DNA from 3 places in the Pseudomonas edaphica genome. Region 2 is predicted to be linked to each of the others. Evidence: predicted binding sites of a transcription regulator. Region 2 holds the regulator's gene; each other region holds the start of a gene.
What was found. The regulator FliA, encoded in region 2, starts transcription of late flagellar genes. The targets are predictions, from matches to a motif close to CTAAAGTTTNNNNNNNNNNNGCCGNTAA.

Region 1: a site for FliA is predicted at 2,542-2,569, ahead of ACQY47_RS08810 (flagellar protein MotY). Genes of this name have one in related genera too.
Region 3: a site for FliA is predicted at 2,797-2,824, ahead of ACQY47_RS07915 (methyl-accepting chemotaxis protein). Genes of this name have one in related genera too.

The regions. Positions count from the first base shown of each region.
Region 1 is NZ_OZ255725.1:1,936,033-1,940,684, forward strand. Features, by position in the region: gene ACQY47_RS08805 (argininosuccinate synthase) at 223-1,440, opposite strand; gene ACQY47_RS08810 (flagellar protein MotY) at 1,570-2,478, opposite strand; gene pyrC (dihydroorotase) at 2,635-3,681, shown strand; gene rnt (ribonuclease T) at 3,678-4,349, shown strand; gene ACQY47_RS08825 (peroxiredoxin) at 4,566-4,652, opposite strand, start outside.
Region 2 is NZ_OZ255725.1:5,185,168-5,189,819, forward strand. Features, by position in the region: gene flhF (flagellar biosynthesis protein FlhF) at 1-274, shown strand, start outside; gene fleN (flagellar synthesis regulator FleN) at 380-1,213, shown strand; gene fliA (RNA polymerase sigma factor FliA) at 1,210-1,950, shown strand; gene ACQY47_RS23705 (chemotaxis response regulator CheY) at 2,119-2,493, shown strand; gene ACQY47_RS23710 (protein phosphatase CheZ) at 2,512-3,300, shown strand; gene ACQY47_RS23715 (chemotaxis protein CheA) at 3,312-4,652, shown strand, end outside.
Region 3 is NZ_OZ255725.1:1,751,019-1,755,670, reverse strand. Features, by position in the region: gene pdxH (pyridoxamine 5'-phosphate oxidase) at 1-80, shown strand, start outside; gene ACQY47_RS07920 (glycine zipper 2TM domain-containing protein) at 343-807, shown strand; gene ACQY47_RS07915 (methyl-accepting chemotaxis protein) at 1,091-2,713, opposite strand; gene nhaA (Na+/H+ antiporter NhaA) at 2,910-4,085, opposite strand; gene ACQY47_RS07905 (PLP-dependent cysteine synthase family protein) at 4,301-4,652, shown strand, end outside.

The DNA of each region.
Region 1 (4,652 bases), 3.2 Mb from region 2:
CCGTAAGACATAGTTCCTGTGCAGGTGTAAAAAATTCATTCAACCGTACAGAAATAAACACGCCATCGCTGAAACGGCCGAATTCAACTTCAACATTCAACAAACCTTAAACAGTCAGACCGCGTTTAAACATCAGCTTGCTTTTAAATGCGCCCGTCTTTATATGCAGGCAAAAAAAATGGCCCCTTGGACTAGGGGCCATTTTTACAACGAGGGTCGCACTCAGAACAGCTTGCGACCCTTGTTGGCGGCGATGCGCATACGCAGCGCGTTCAGCTTGATGAAGCCTGCCGCGTCCGCCTGGTTGTAGGCGCCGCCGTCTTCTTCGAAGGTGGCGATGTTGGCGTCGAACAGCGACTCATCAGACTTGCGACCGGTGACGATCACGTTGCCCTTGTACAGCTTCAGGCGCACAACGCCGTTCACGTGGACCTGGGAGGCGTCGATCATCTGTTGCAGCATCAGACGCTCCGGGCTCCACCAGTAACCGGTGTAGATCAGGCTGGCGTACTTGGGCATCAGCTCGTCTTTGAGGTGAGCCACTTCACGGTCCAGGGTGATCGACTCAATGGCGCGGTGAGCGCGCAGCATGATGGTGCCGCCTGGGGTTTCGTAGCAACCACGGGACTTCATGCCCACGTAGCGGTTCTCGACGATGTCGAGACGGCCGATACCGTGTTCGCCACCGATACGGTTCAGGGTCGCCAGCACGGTGGCCGGGGTCATTTCGACGCCGTCCAGTGCAACGATGTCGCCGTTGCGGTAGGTCAGTTCCAGGTACTGGGCCTTGTCTGGAGCGTTCTCCGGGGAGACGGTCCATTTCCACATGTCTTCTTCGTGCTCGGTCCAGGTGTCTTCCAGCACGCCGCCTTCATAGGAGATGTGCAGCAAGTTGGCGTCCATCGAGTACGGGGACTTCTTCTTGCCGTGACGCTCGATCGGGATTGCATGCTTTTCAGCGTAATCCATCAGCTTTTCACGGGACAGCAGGTCCCATTCACGCCAAGGAGCAATCACTTTCACGCCTGGCTTGAGGGCGTAGGCGCCCAGTTCGAAACGCACCTGGTCATTGCCCTTGCCGGTAGCGCCATGGGAAATGGCGTCGGCGCCGGTTTCGTTGGCGATTTCGATCAGGCGTTTGGCGATCAGCGGGCGTGCGATGGAAGTACCCAGCAGGTACTCGCCTTCGTAGACGGTGTTGGCGCGAAACATCGGGAAGACGAAATCGCGGACGAATTCTTCGCGCAGGTCGTCAATGTAGATCTCTTTCACGCCCATGGCTTGCGCCTTGGCACGTGCAGGTTCGACCTCTTCGCCCTGACCCAGGTCAGCGGTGAAGGTCACCACTTCACAGTTATAAGTATCCTGCAGCCACTTGAGGATCACCGAAGTGTCCAGGCCGCCGGAATACGCGAGAACGACCTTGTTTACGTCGGCCATGCCATCACTCCACGGGGTTGTACGGAAAGCCGTCGATTCTACCGACCAAAACCGTGAATTTACAGAGGCGCGACAGCAAATGAAGATAAAGCGACAGATTATGTCGAGCGGGCGACCGATGGTCGCACCTTATGACGTGTGTGCCGCGCTGCTCGGGCCAGTGGCCTGGGGTGCCGGTTTCTCGGGGGCAGCCACGCGTTCGAGCTGAATATTCACGCGACGATTGCGAGCGCGGTTGGCGGCATTGGTATTGGGCGCCAGTGGGTAACTTTCACCGTGAAAACGCAGGGTGATCTGCGATTCCTGAATGCCATTGGCCTTGAAGTAGTCCATCACCGCTAGGGCACGACGGCGCGAGACGTCACGGTTGGTCAGGCGGTTACCGCTGTTGTCGGAATGACCATTGAGCTCGACGTGATTAACCGTCGGGTCGGCTTTCATGAACGCGAGAATCACGTCCAGCTTCTTCTTGGCAGCGGCGTCCAGCTCGATACCGCCTCCGGGGAAGCCGACTTCAGTCTGTTTGACCTGATCGTAATTCATCGGCAACAGCTTGGTGGTGCACAGTTGATAGTCGTTGAAGGCCTTGTTGAATTTCACCGGCAACAGGCGGACTTCCGAGTAGCCGCCCTCACGCCCGTAATGCCGCACCGTCGGGCTACGCCCCTCCAGCAAACCCGTGAACAAACGCCCGGCCTGGGCCTGGGAGCTGTTGAACAGCACGTCGCCACTGCCAACACGCACGGCGCCCAGGTTGATATCACCACGGCCCGGTTGCCAGGGTGCAGCCGCAGCCAGCAAGGTCGCCGAGCCCGCTCCGAGCGCGCCGCTATAGGCTTTCAGGCGAAATGTCGCCTGCTCGCCGGCCCGGCGCACGAACTCACCCGAACCGAAATCGGTGATCGGCTGGGCCAGGCGGCACTCGAATTGGTCGCCTTCCACCTTCCACTCAATATTCTCCAGACGTGTCTGGAATGTGAGTGCCATCGCAGGCAGGCTGGCGAACACACTGAGCAGGGCTAGATAATGCTGGCGCACGGGAGGCTCCACTGGTTTCTACAACACTTCAAAGCGTCATACGTCGTTAAGGCATACCCAGGGATATCGGACACGTGCGGCAAAACTTGATAGCGAGTGCCTGCAAGAGTCTTTTCCGGTAGCATTCCCACCAGATTGACCCGCCTGGAATCCCCAATGTCCGACCGCCTGACCCTGCTGCGTCCCGACGACTGGCATATTCATCTTCGCGATGGTGCTGCGTTACCCCAAACCGTGGCCGATGTAGCGCGCACGTTTGGCCGCGCGATTATCATGCCTAACCTGGTACCTCCGGTGCGTAATGCCGAGCAAGCCGATGCCTATCGCCAGCGTATCCTCGCTGCGCGCCCGGCCGGCAGCCGCTTCGAACCGTTGATGGTGCTCTACCTCACCGACCGTACCCAGCCTGCCGAAATCCGCGAGGCCAAGGCTAGCGGTTTTGTGTACGCCGCCAAGCTGTACCCGGCGGGCGCGACCACCAACTCCGACTCCGGCGTGACCAGTATCGACAAGATCCTGCCGGCAATCGAAGCCATGGCTGAAGTCGGCATGCCGCTGCTGATCCACGGTGAAGTCACCCGTGGCGATGTGGATGTGTTTGATCGTGAAAAGATCTTCATCGACGAGCATATGCGCCGCGTGGTCGAGCTGTTCCCGACCCTCAAGGTCGTGTTCGAACACATCACCACCGCCGACGCCGTGCAGTTCGTCAACGAGGCTTCGGCCAACGTCGGCGCGACCATCACCGCGCATCACCTGCTCTACAACCGCAACCACATGCTGGTGGGCGGGATTCGGCCGCACTTCTATTGCCTGCCGATCCTCAAGCGCAACACCCACCAGGTGGCCCTGCTGGACGCCGCTACCAGCGGCAGCCCGAAGTTCTTCCTCGGCACCGACTCGGCGCCCCACGCCCAGCACGCCAAAGAAGCTGCGTGCGGCTGTGCCGGTTGCTACACCGCGTATGCCGCCATCGAGCTGTATGCCGAAGCGTTTGAACAGCGCAACGCCTTGGACAAGCTCGAAGCCTTCGCCAGCCTCAACGGCCCGCGCTTCTACGGCCTGCCGGCGAATACCGACCGCATTACCCTGGTTCGTGAAGACTGGACCGCCCCTGCCAGCCTGCCGTTTGGCGAGCTGACTGTTATCCCGCTGCGCGCCGGTGAAACACTGCGCTGGCGCCTGCTGGAGGAAAGCAAGTGAGTGAAGACCATTACGACGACGAACACGAGCACAGTGGTGGCGGCTCCCGCCACCCGATGGCCGAGCGGTTTCGCGGTTATCTGCCGGTTGTCATCGACGTAGAAACCGGTGGTTTCAACTGCGCCACCGACGCATTGCTGGAAATCGCCGCGACCACTATCGGCATGGATGAACAGGGTTTTGTGTTCCCGGAACACACCCACTTCTTCCGTGTTGAGCCGTTTGAAGGCGCGAATATCGAAGCTGCAGCCCTGGAGTTCACCGGCATCAAGCTCGATCACCCACTGCGCATGGCCGTGAGTGAAGAAGCGGCGCTGACCGATATCTTCCGTGGTGTGCGTAAAGCGTTGAAGGCCAATGGCTGCAAACGCGCGATCCTGGTGGGCCATAACAGCAGCTTCGACCTGGGCTTCCTGAATGCTGCCGTGACGCGGTTGGACATGAAGCGCAACCCGTTCCACCCGTTCTCCAGCTTTGACACCGCCACGCTTGCGGGCCTGGCTTACGGCCAGACCGTGCTGGCAAAGGCCTGCCAGGCGGCCGGTATCGACTTTGACGGTCGTGAGGCCCACTCGGCCCGCTACGACACCGAGAAGACTGCCGAGCTGTTCTGCGGCATCGTCAATCGGTGGAAGCAAATGGGCGGCTGGGAAGACTTCAACGACTGAGGCTGACGCCTTTGTGGTTGTGGCGAGGGAGCTTGCTCCCGCTGGGTTGCGCAGCGGCCCCAATAAGACCGCCGCGGTTAACCTGTTAAACCGCGGTGTCAGGTTATGGGGCCGCTTCGCAGCCCAGCGGGAGCAAGCTCCCTCGCCACAGAACCAAATGCAGCGCACAAAAAAACCGGCCTTTTCAGGCCGGTTTTTTTGTGCCGCGAACCTGGCTTACAGCTTGCCAGCGTTCTCGGTCAGGTAAGCCGCAACGCCTTCTGGCGAAGCGTTCATGCCTTTGTCGCCTTTTTTCCAGTTGGC
Region 2 (4,652 bases):
CAGCTACAAACGCTGTGGCCTGGCCGGTTGCATTCTCACCAAGCTCGACGAAACCGCGAGCCTGGGCGAGGTGTTGAGCCTGGCGATCAGTCATGAGTTACCGGTTGCCTACCTGACCGACGGGCCGCGGATCCCGGATGATTTGCATCTGCCGCGCCGTCATCAGTTGGTCAGCCGTGCTGTCAGCGTGCAAATGCAAGAAGAGCCTAGCGAGGAAGCGATGGCCGATATGTTCGCCGACCTTTACCACAACCCGGCTAAGCGGGTGGGGTGAGGCAGGATGAACACCGTGAAATGTATCTACATCGATGGTCTGCAAGCGATTCACGCGGCCAAGCCATGTAGCCTGCGTCTAAGCAAGACAAGGTAAAGAAATAAAATGGGCAGCATGCATCCCGTACAGGTGATCGCGGTGACCGGCGGCAAAGGTGGCGTCGGGAAAACTAACGTGTCAGTGAATTTGTCCCTGGCCCTGGCAGAGCTTGGCCGTCGCGTCATGCTGCTGGATGCTGACCTGGGCCTGGCGAACGTGGACGTTCTGCTGGGGCTGACACCCAAACACACCCTTGCCGATGTGATCGAAGGCCGTTGTGAGCTGCGCGATGTGCTGCTGCAAGGCCCCGGTGGCATTCGCATCGTGCCGGCTGCCTCAGGCACCCAGAGCATGGTGCACCTGAGCCCGGCGCAGCATGCCGGCCTGATTCAGGCGTTCAGCGACATCGGCGACAACCTCGATGTGCTGGTGATCGACACCGCCGCCGGGATCGGCGAGTCCGTGGTCAGCTTCGTGCGCGCAGCCCAGGAAGTGCTGCTGGTGGTGTGCGACGAACCCACGTCGATCACCGACGCCTATGCCCTGATCAAACTGCTTAACCGTGACTACGGCATGAACCGCTTCCGCGTGCTGGCCAACATGGCCCAAAGCCCGCAGGAAGGGCGAAATCTGTTTGCCAAGTTGACCAAGGTCACGGATCGCTTCCTCGATGTCGCCTTACAATACGTGGGCGCAGTTCCTTATGACGAGTGTGTGCGCAAGGCTGTGCAAAAGCAGCGTGCAGTCTATGAAGCGTTCCCTCGTTCGAAGTGCGCATTGGCGTTCAAGGCTATTGCTCAGAAGGTCGATACTTGGCCGTTGCCTGCCAACCCTCGGGGGCATCTGGAGTTTTTCGTCGAGCGATTGGTGCATCAGACGAGCGCGGGACCTGTGCTATGACATCCAGCGGCTACAACCTTTACAAAAAGTCGGCACGTGACAGTCAGGGCGAACTGATCGAGCGCTATGCGCCCTTGGTCAAGCGCATTGCCTATCACTTGCTGGCACGCCTGCCTGCCAGTGTGCAGGTTGAGGACTTGATCCAGGCCGGCATGATCGGCCTGCTCGAAGTGTCGACCAAATACGACGCGAGCAAGGGCGCGAGTTTCGAGACGTATGCGGGTATTCGCATACGCGGTGCGATGCTCGATGAAGTGCGTAAAGGGGATTGGGCGCCGCGTTCGGTACATCGCAATACGCGTATGGTCAGTGACGCAATTCGTGCAATTGAAGCAAAAACCGGTCGTGACGCTAAAGATCATGAAGTTGCGGCCGAACTCCAATTGAGTCTCGACGATTACTACGGGATTTTGAACGATACCTTGGGCAGCCGCCTGTTCAGTTTCGACGACCTTTTGCAGGACGGCGAACACGAAGGGCTGCACGAGGACGGCGCGAGTGCACATCTGGAACCGTCGCGCGACCTGGAAGACGAACGTTTCCAGAGCGCGTTGGCGGAGGCGATTGCCAATTTGCCGGAGCGTGAGCGACTGGTGTTGGCGCTGTACTACGACGAAGAGCTGAACCTCAAGGAAATCGGTGAGGTCCTGGGGGTCAGCGAATCGCGTGTCAGCCAGCTGCATAGCCAGTGCGCCGCCCGCTTGCGGGGGCGATTGGGAGAGTGGCGCGCGCGCTGACAGGCAGTGTGGGGACACTGCAGACGCTACCGCAAAGGCTCTACGCTTTTGCGGGTTCGTGCCGTGGTGCCCTGGGCAGTCCTTTTTGTGTAACGCCTGTTGATTGAAATGGCGCGTCCAGGTGCTGGGCGCGTTTAAGACTGCTTGGAGGTCGAATTGGACAAGAACATGAAAATCCTCATCGTTGATGACTTCTCAACGATGCGGCGGATCATAAAAAACCTGTTGCGTGACCTTGGGTTCACCAACACGGTCGAGGCGGATGACGGCCTGACGGCGATTCCGATCCTCAACAGCGGGAGCATCGACTTTCTGGTAACCGACTGGAACATGCCGGGCATGACCGGTATCGACTTGCTGCGTCACGTGCGCGCCGATGAAAAACTGCGCAGCTTGCCTGTGTTGATGGTGACCGCCGAAGCCAAGCGTGAACAGATCATCGAAGCCGCCCAGGCCGGGGTTAACGGTTACGTGGTCAAGCCATTCACTGCATTGGCCTTGAAAGAGAAGATCGAAAAAATCTTCGAACGCATCCACGGCTGATGTCACCACGGGGGAGCTATGGAGCATAAAGAAACGTCACAGGGCGATTTTGAATCGACCCTGAAAAAGCATGCTCACCAGTTGGTCGACAGCCTTGAAAAAGGCCAGTTCGGCGACGCGGTGCAGTTGATCCATGAGCTTAACCAGACCCGTGACCGCGGCCTGTATCAGGAAGTGGGCAAGCTCACACGCGAGCTGCACAGTGCAATCGTCAATTTTCAGATTGACCCGCACATGCCCCAGGCCGAAGAAATCTCGCAGATCACCGATGCCACCGAACGCCTGTCCTATGTGGTCCGGCTGACTGAGGCGGCGGCCAACCGCACCATGGACCTGGTGGAAAACGCCACGCCCTTGGTCAATGGCATGGCCACCGAAGCTCAGGCGCTCAGCGTTGACTGGGGCCGCTTCATGCGCCGGGAAGTGGGGGCTGAGGAGTTTCGTGAGTTGGCGCGTCGGGTCGAGGCTTTTCTGTCGCGCACCGAACAGGAAAACCGCACGGTGGCCAGCAACCTCAATGACATTCTGCTGGCCCAGGATTACCAGGACCTCACCGGTCAAGTGATCAAGCGCGTGACCCAACTGGTCACCGAAGTGGAAAGCAACTTGCTCAAATTGGTGCTGATGGCCGGCCAGGTCGACCGTTTTGCCGGCATCGAACATGACCGCGCAGCGATCCTCTCGGAAAAAGATCCACAAAAACATCTCGCCAAGGGTGAAGGTCCGCAGATTCATGCCGATAAACGTGAAGACGTTGTGTCAGGTCAGGATGACGTAGATGACCTGTTATCCAGTTTAGGCTTCTAAGGAGCACCCACATGAGCTTCGGCGCCGATGAAGAAATCCTTCAGGATTTCCTTGTAGAGGCCGGCGAAATTTTAGAGCAACTGTCCGAACAACTGGTCGAGCTGGAAAGCCGACCGGATGATGCGAACCTGCTCAATGCAATTTTTCGCGGTTTTCACACTGTAAAAGGGGGCGCCGGCTTCCTCCAGCTCCATGAGCTGGTGGAGTGCTGTCACATCGCCGAGAACGTGTTCGACATCCTGCGCAAGGGTGAGCGTCACGTCGACTCGGAACTGATGGACGTGATTCTCGAAGCATTGGATGCGGTCAACGGCATGTTCAGCGAGGTGCGCGAGCGTGCGCCGATCACGGCCGCCACGCCGGAGCTGCTGGCTGCGCTGGCACGCCTGGCCGAACCTGCCGATACCTCGGTTGCGCCGGTCGCCGCGCCTGAGCCTGAGGTTGAAGCCGAGCCGGATGTGACCGACAGCGAGTTCGAACAGCTGCTCAACTCCCTGAGCGCGGTGAAAGCCGAAGCTGAAGCACCGCAAGCGGTGGCTGCGCCTGCCGTGCCGACCAGCGAAGACATTACCGACGCAGAATTCGAATCCCTGCTCGACCAGTTGCACGGTAAAGGCCAGTTTGCGCCGGACGCCGTGGCACCTGCTGCTGAGTCGGCAGCGCCTGCTGCGTCTGCCACATCTACAAGCGCCACCGACATTACCGACGACGAATTCGAAGCACTGCTCGACCAATTGCATGGCAAGGGCACGTTTGCTGCCGAAGCCTTGCCGGAAGTCGCCGCCATCGCAGCCGCACCTGCCGCCAGCGCTGCGCCTGCCAGCGTTGAGCCTGCCGCTGACGGCCTGATCTCCGATCACGAATTCGAAGCGCTGCTCGACGAGTTGCATGGCAAAGGCAAGTTCTCTGAAGTGGCCCCGGCCGCAGCAGCGACTGCAACGCCTGTGGCTGCCAAACCTGCGCCAGCCAAAGCCGCCGCGCCTGTGGCTGCCAAGCCCGCACCGGCACCGGCTGCCGCACCTGCGCGTGCCGCAGCGGCGCCGGTAGCCGAAAAGCCTGCCAGTGAAGCCGAAACCACCGTGCGGGTTGATACCGCGCGCCTGGACGACATCATGAACATGGTCGGCGAACTGGTGCTGGTGCGTAACCGCCTGGTGCGCCTGGGCCTGAACAGCGGCGATGAAGCCATGCAAAAGGCCGTGTCGAACCTCGACGTGGTCACCGCAGACTTGCAGACCGCCGTAATGAAAACGCGCATGCAGCCGATCAAGAAAGTCTTCGGCCGCTTCCCGCGTCTGGTTCGCGACCTGGCGCGCCAGCTCAAGAAAGAAATCAACCTGGAACTGGTGGGT
Region 3 (4,652 bases), 3.1 Mb from region 2:
GCCGCGCCAGTCGCCTGCATGACCGCCTGAACTATCGCCTGCAAGCGGGCGAGTGGACGCGCGAGCGCCTGGCGCCCTGAGCTACACCTTTCGTCATTCCATCTGAATGGTGATCATCACGCCGAAGTCTCTACACAGAGGCTTCGGCGTTTTTGATTGCGTGACTACAATAAAGAGCGCTTCCACGTGATTTTTGGATCGGGGCGGGAGCTACCGTTCGTCGAGTTTTTTGGTGCTGGCAGTCTGTACTCAGGCTGAATGAAAGCAATTTTCTGGCGTGCTTGCCGTGACAGGCGCCAAGCAGCGGCGTCTAATGAATACCTGTCCTTTGGAGTTGATGCTATGCGTAAGTCTGTTTTACTAGTTGCCTGCTTTACCACCCTGTCGTTGCTGTTGGGTGGCTGCGCCTCGAGTCTGACCGGCGACTCGTACTCCCGTGACGAGGCGCGTCGTGTACAGACCGTTCGTATGGGCACCATTGAATCCCTGCGCCCGGTGAAAATCGAAGGCACCAAGACCCCAATCGGCAGTGTTGCCGGTGCAGTGGTCGGCGGCGTTGGCGGCAGCGCGATCGGTGGTGGCCGTGGCAGTATCGTCACTGGCGTTATCGGTGCGGTTGCCGGTGGCTTGCTGGGTTCCGCCGCTGAAGAAGGTCTGACCCGCACCCAGGGTGTTGAAGTTACCGTTCGCGAAGACGACGGCAGCATGCGCGCCTACGTCCAGGCCGTCGACCCTAACGAAATCTTCCGCATTGGCGACCGCGTGCGCATCATGACGGTTAACGGCACCAGCCGTGTAACGCGCTAAGCGCTGGTTGTAGAAACGCAAAACCCCAACCGGGTGACGGGTTGGGGTTTTTTATTGCCTGCGGTTTTTTGAGAAAATGCAGGCAATAAAAAAACCGCTTTAGTAGGGCGGTTTTTATTGCAACCCATGTCTAAGTTTGCCTGTGGCGAGGGCGCTTGCTCCCGTTGGACTGCGTAGCAGTCCCATGCTTTTAAAGCAAAGAGCAGGGGCCGCTACGCGACCCAGCGGGAGCAAGCTCCCTCGCCACAGTTACAGTGTCCGGGCAGGCATTCGCGCGGATACTTCACACCTGAAAGTGCTTCACCATCGTATTCAACTCATGCGCCAGGCTGGCAAGCGATTGCGAAGCGGCGGTGGTCTGAGTCGAGCCTTCGGCGGACTGAATCGACAACTGTTGAATATTCAGCAAGTTGCGGTCGACCGCCCGGGCAACGTCAGCTTGCTCCGCCGCCGCCGTGGTAATCACCAGATTGCGGTTGTTGATCTCGTCATTAGCGGCAAGGATATCCGCCAGCGCTTGCTGCGCCAGTTCGGCCAGGCCAATGGTTTGCTGGGTCATGGTGCTGCTGTCGAGCATGGTGTTGACGGTGCTGGCGGTGTTGGTCTGGATGCTGCCAATCATCTGTTCGATTTCCTGGGTCGATTGCGCGGTGCGATGGGCGAGGGCGCGTACTTCGTCGGCGACCACGGCAAAACCACGGCCCGCATCACCGGCCCGCGCCGCTTCGATGGCCGCGTTCAGTGCCAATAAATTGGTTTGCTCGGCAATGGTGCGGATAACGTCGAGCACTTTGCCGATGCCTTTGGCCTGCTCGGCCAGGCCGCCCACTTGGCTGGAGCTTAGCTCTACACCACGGGTCAGGGCCTGGATGGAACTCAGTGCCTCGACCATACGTTGCTGGCCTTTCAAGGCGATGCTGCGCGACGCCTGGGACAGGTCGGAGGTGGTGGCGGCATTCCGGGCGACCTCTTCAATGGCCGTGGTCATCTCGGTGACGGCCGTGGCGGCCTGCTCGATCTCGCCATGTTGCTGCTGCAGGTCGCGGCTGCCCTCGGCAGTAACGGCATTCAGTTCCTCGGCCGCTGCCGCCAGTTGGCTCGACGAGCCGGTTATTTGCCGCAGTGTCTGCACCAGGTTATTACGCATGGTCTCTTGTGCCCGCAACAGGCGTGTGGCTTCGTCATTGCCGGTCGGGTTGATGGGCTGGCTGAGATCGCCCTTGGCGATGGTTTCAGCTACCCGTACCGCCTCAATGATGGGGCCGGTGATGCTGCGGGTCAGCAGCCAGGCCACCAGCACCGTGCCGCCACTCACCAGCACGATGACGATGGCGATACCGCCCACGGCATGCTGGTACGCGGCCACGGAAGTCTGGCCGGCAAGTTCTGCGCCCTTGTTGGCGAGGTCGATCAATTGATCGAAGTTCTTGGTCATCTGCTCATAGCTTTCTCGAATGCTGTTGAGAAAGTCACGGGCGCCAGCCTTGTCACCTGAGCGCGAGCGTTTGAGCATCTCGGTGTGGTTCTTGGCGTACCCTTCCAGGCTCTGGTTAAACACGTCCAGGCGCGACTTTTCCTCCGGCGTGCGCAACAGCGCTGCATATTGAGCCAGTTGCTCCTTGACGCTTTTCAGGCGACCCGCGGATTTGTCTTCGTAGGTCTGCATATCGGCGTCGCTGGCGGACAGGATGTGCGCCATTTCCCCCAAGCGAAAACGATCCAGCGAGGCATTGGCCAAGGCGAGGATCCTCACGCGCTGCATCCAGTTGTTTTGGATGTCGGCAGCCTGGGACTGCACTTCGCCGATCTGCTTGAGCGCGAACAGGCCGAGAAACACACTCAGCGACGCAATAGCAGCGAAGCCGATGAAGGCTCTGGCTGCGATTCTTATATTTCTCAGGAACATGGGTTTTCGCTCGGGCTGGGAACGCGTTGAAGAGCTGTGTCAGGCGGGTGCCCCAGACGGGGCAGGCGGATCGCCACAATCCTTAGTCGGCGGCCGAGACAAAGTCTTTAGGCGTTACGCGAAAGTGTCATCTTCGCCAAAAGAAAAACCCCAACCGGGTAACCGGTTGGGGTTTTTTGTGGGGCGTTCAGAGCGCTCAGGCTTTCTTGCGACTCGCCAGCGCTGTGACCGCGTAGCCAATACAGGCTGCCAGGATCGACCCGGTGAGGATGCCCATTCGATCCTCACCCGCGAACTCACTGGCGCCCGGCACAAAGGCCAGGGAGCCGACAAACAGGCTCATGGTGAAGCCGATGCCGCACAAGATGGCCACTCCCAGCACCTGGCCCCAATTGGCGCCGCTGGGCAGGGTGGCGATTCCGGTCTTGATGGCCAGCCAAGTGAGGCCGAACACGCCGATGGTCTTGCCGATCAGCAGGCCGGCAGCGATGCCCATGGGCACGTGGTGAGTGAAGCTGTCCAGGGTAACCCCGGTCAGCGACACGCCAGCGTTGGCGAAGGCGAACAACGGCAGGATAGCGTAGGCCACCCAAGGGTGCAGGGCGTGCTCCAGAGTCAGCAGTGGCGAGGGTTCGGCATTTTTGGTGCGCAGTGGAATGCAGAACGCCAAGGTTACCCCGGCCAGGGTGGCGTGCACGCCACTCTTGAGCACGCAGACCCACAGGATCAGGCCGATGATCATATACGGGCCGAGTTTGACCACGCCCAGGCGGTTCATCGCGATCAAGGCGACCAGGCACGTGGCCGCGCCCGCCAAGGCTGCATTCGACAGTTCGGCGGAGTAGAACACCGCGATGACGATGATAGCGCCCAGGTCATCAATGATGGCCAGGGTCATCAGGAACAGCTTCAGTGACACCGGTACACGCTTGCCGAGCAGGGCCAGGACGCCGAGTGCAAAAGCGATATCGGTGGCCATCGGGATTGCCCAGCCGGCGAGTGCGGCTGGGTTGTCCTTGTTCAGGGCCCAGTAGATCAAGGCCGGCACCACCATGCCGCCAATCGCGGCCGCCCCCGGCAGTACCACTTGCGATGGCTTGGACAGGTGGCCGTCGAGCAACTCGCGTTTGACCTCCAGACCGATCAGGAGGAAGAACAGCGCCATCAGGCCATCGTTGATCCACAGCAGCGCTGGCTTGGCGATTTTCAGCGCGCCAACCTGCGCCACCACCGGCGTATCGAGGAAGGCGCCGTAGAGGTGGGATAGTGGTGAGTTATTGATGATCAGCGCCAAAGCGGCAGCGGCGATCAATAACAGACCGCTGGCGGCCTCCAGCTGGAAGAAACGGGTGAAAGTGTTACGCAGAGGCAAGGGATGCTCTCCAATAAGGTTCAATAGGTGGGTACCCTAACCCGTACTGTTAGTTGTTAAAACAAAAGTTATATTCTTATTTGTTATAAGAGAGGGGCAGGATTGGTCTTGCGTCAAAGCTTAGCAATTGTGTGTCTAATTGAGTCGTCACTGTATCTGTGTGGCGTGTAGGAAAGCCCCTAAAATCGGGACTGAAACCCTTAGAGACTCACCTCATGAACGACCACCGTACCTGGGCTCGCGAAGCCATCCGTGTCATCGAAGCGGACTTCCAGCGCAGCGCCGACACGCACCTCATCCCTCTTCCATTGCCGGGGCTGCCGGGTATCGAGTTGTACTTCAAGGACGAGTCCAGCCACCCCACTGGCAGCCTCAAACATCGGCTGGCGCGTTCGCTGTTCCTTTATGCGCTGTGTAATGGCTGGCTCAAGCCGGGTGCGCCGGTGATCGAAGCGTCCAGTGGGTCTACTGCGGTGTCGGAGGCGTACTTTGCGCGTTTGCTTGACCTGCCGTTTATCGCGGTGATGCCGGCCACCACGTCCCAGGCGAAGATCGACCAGATTGCCT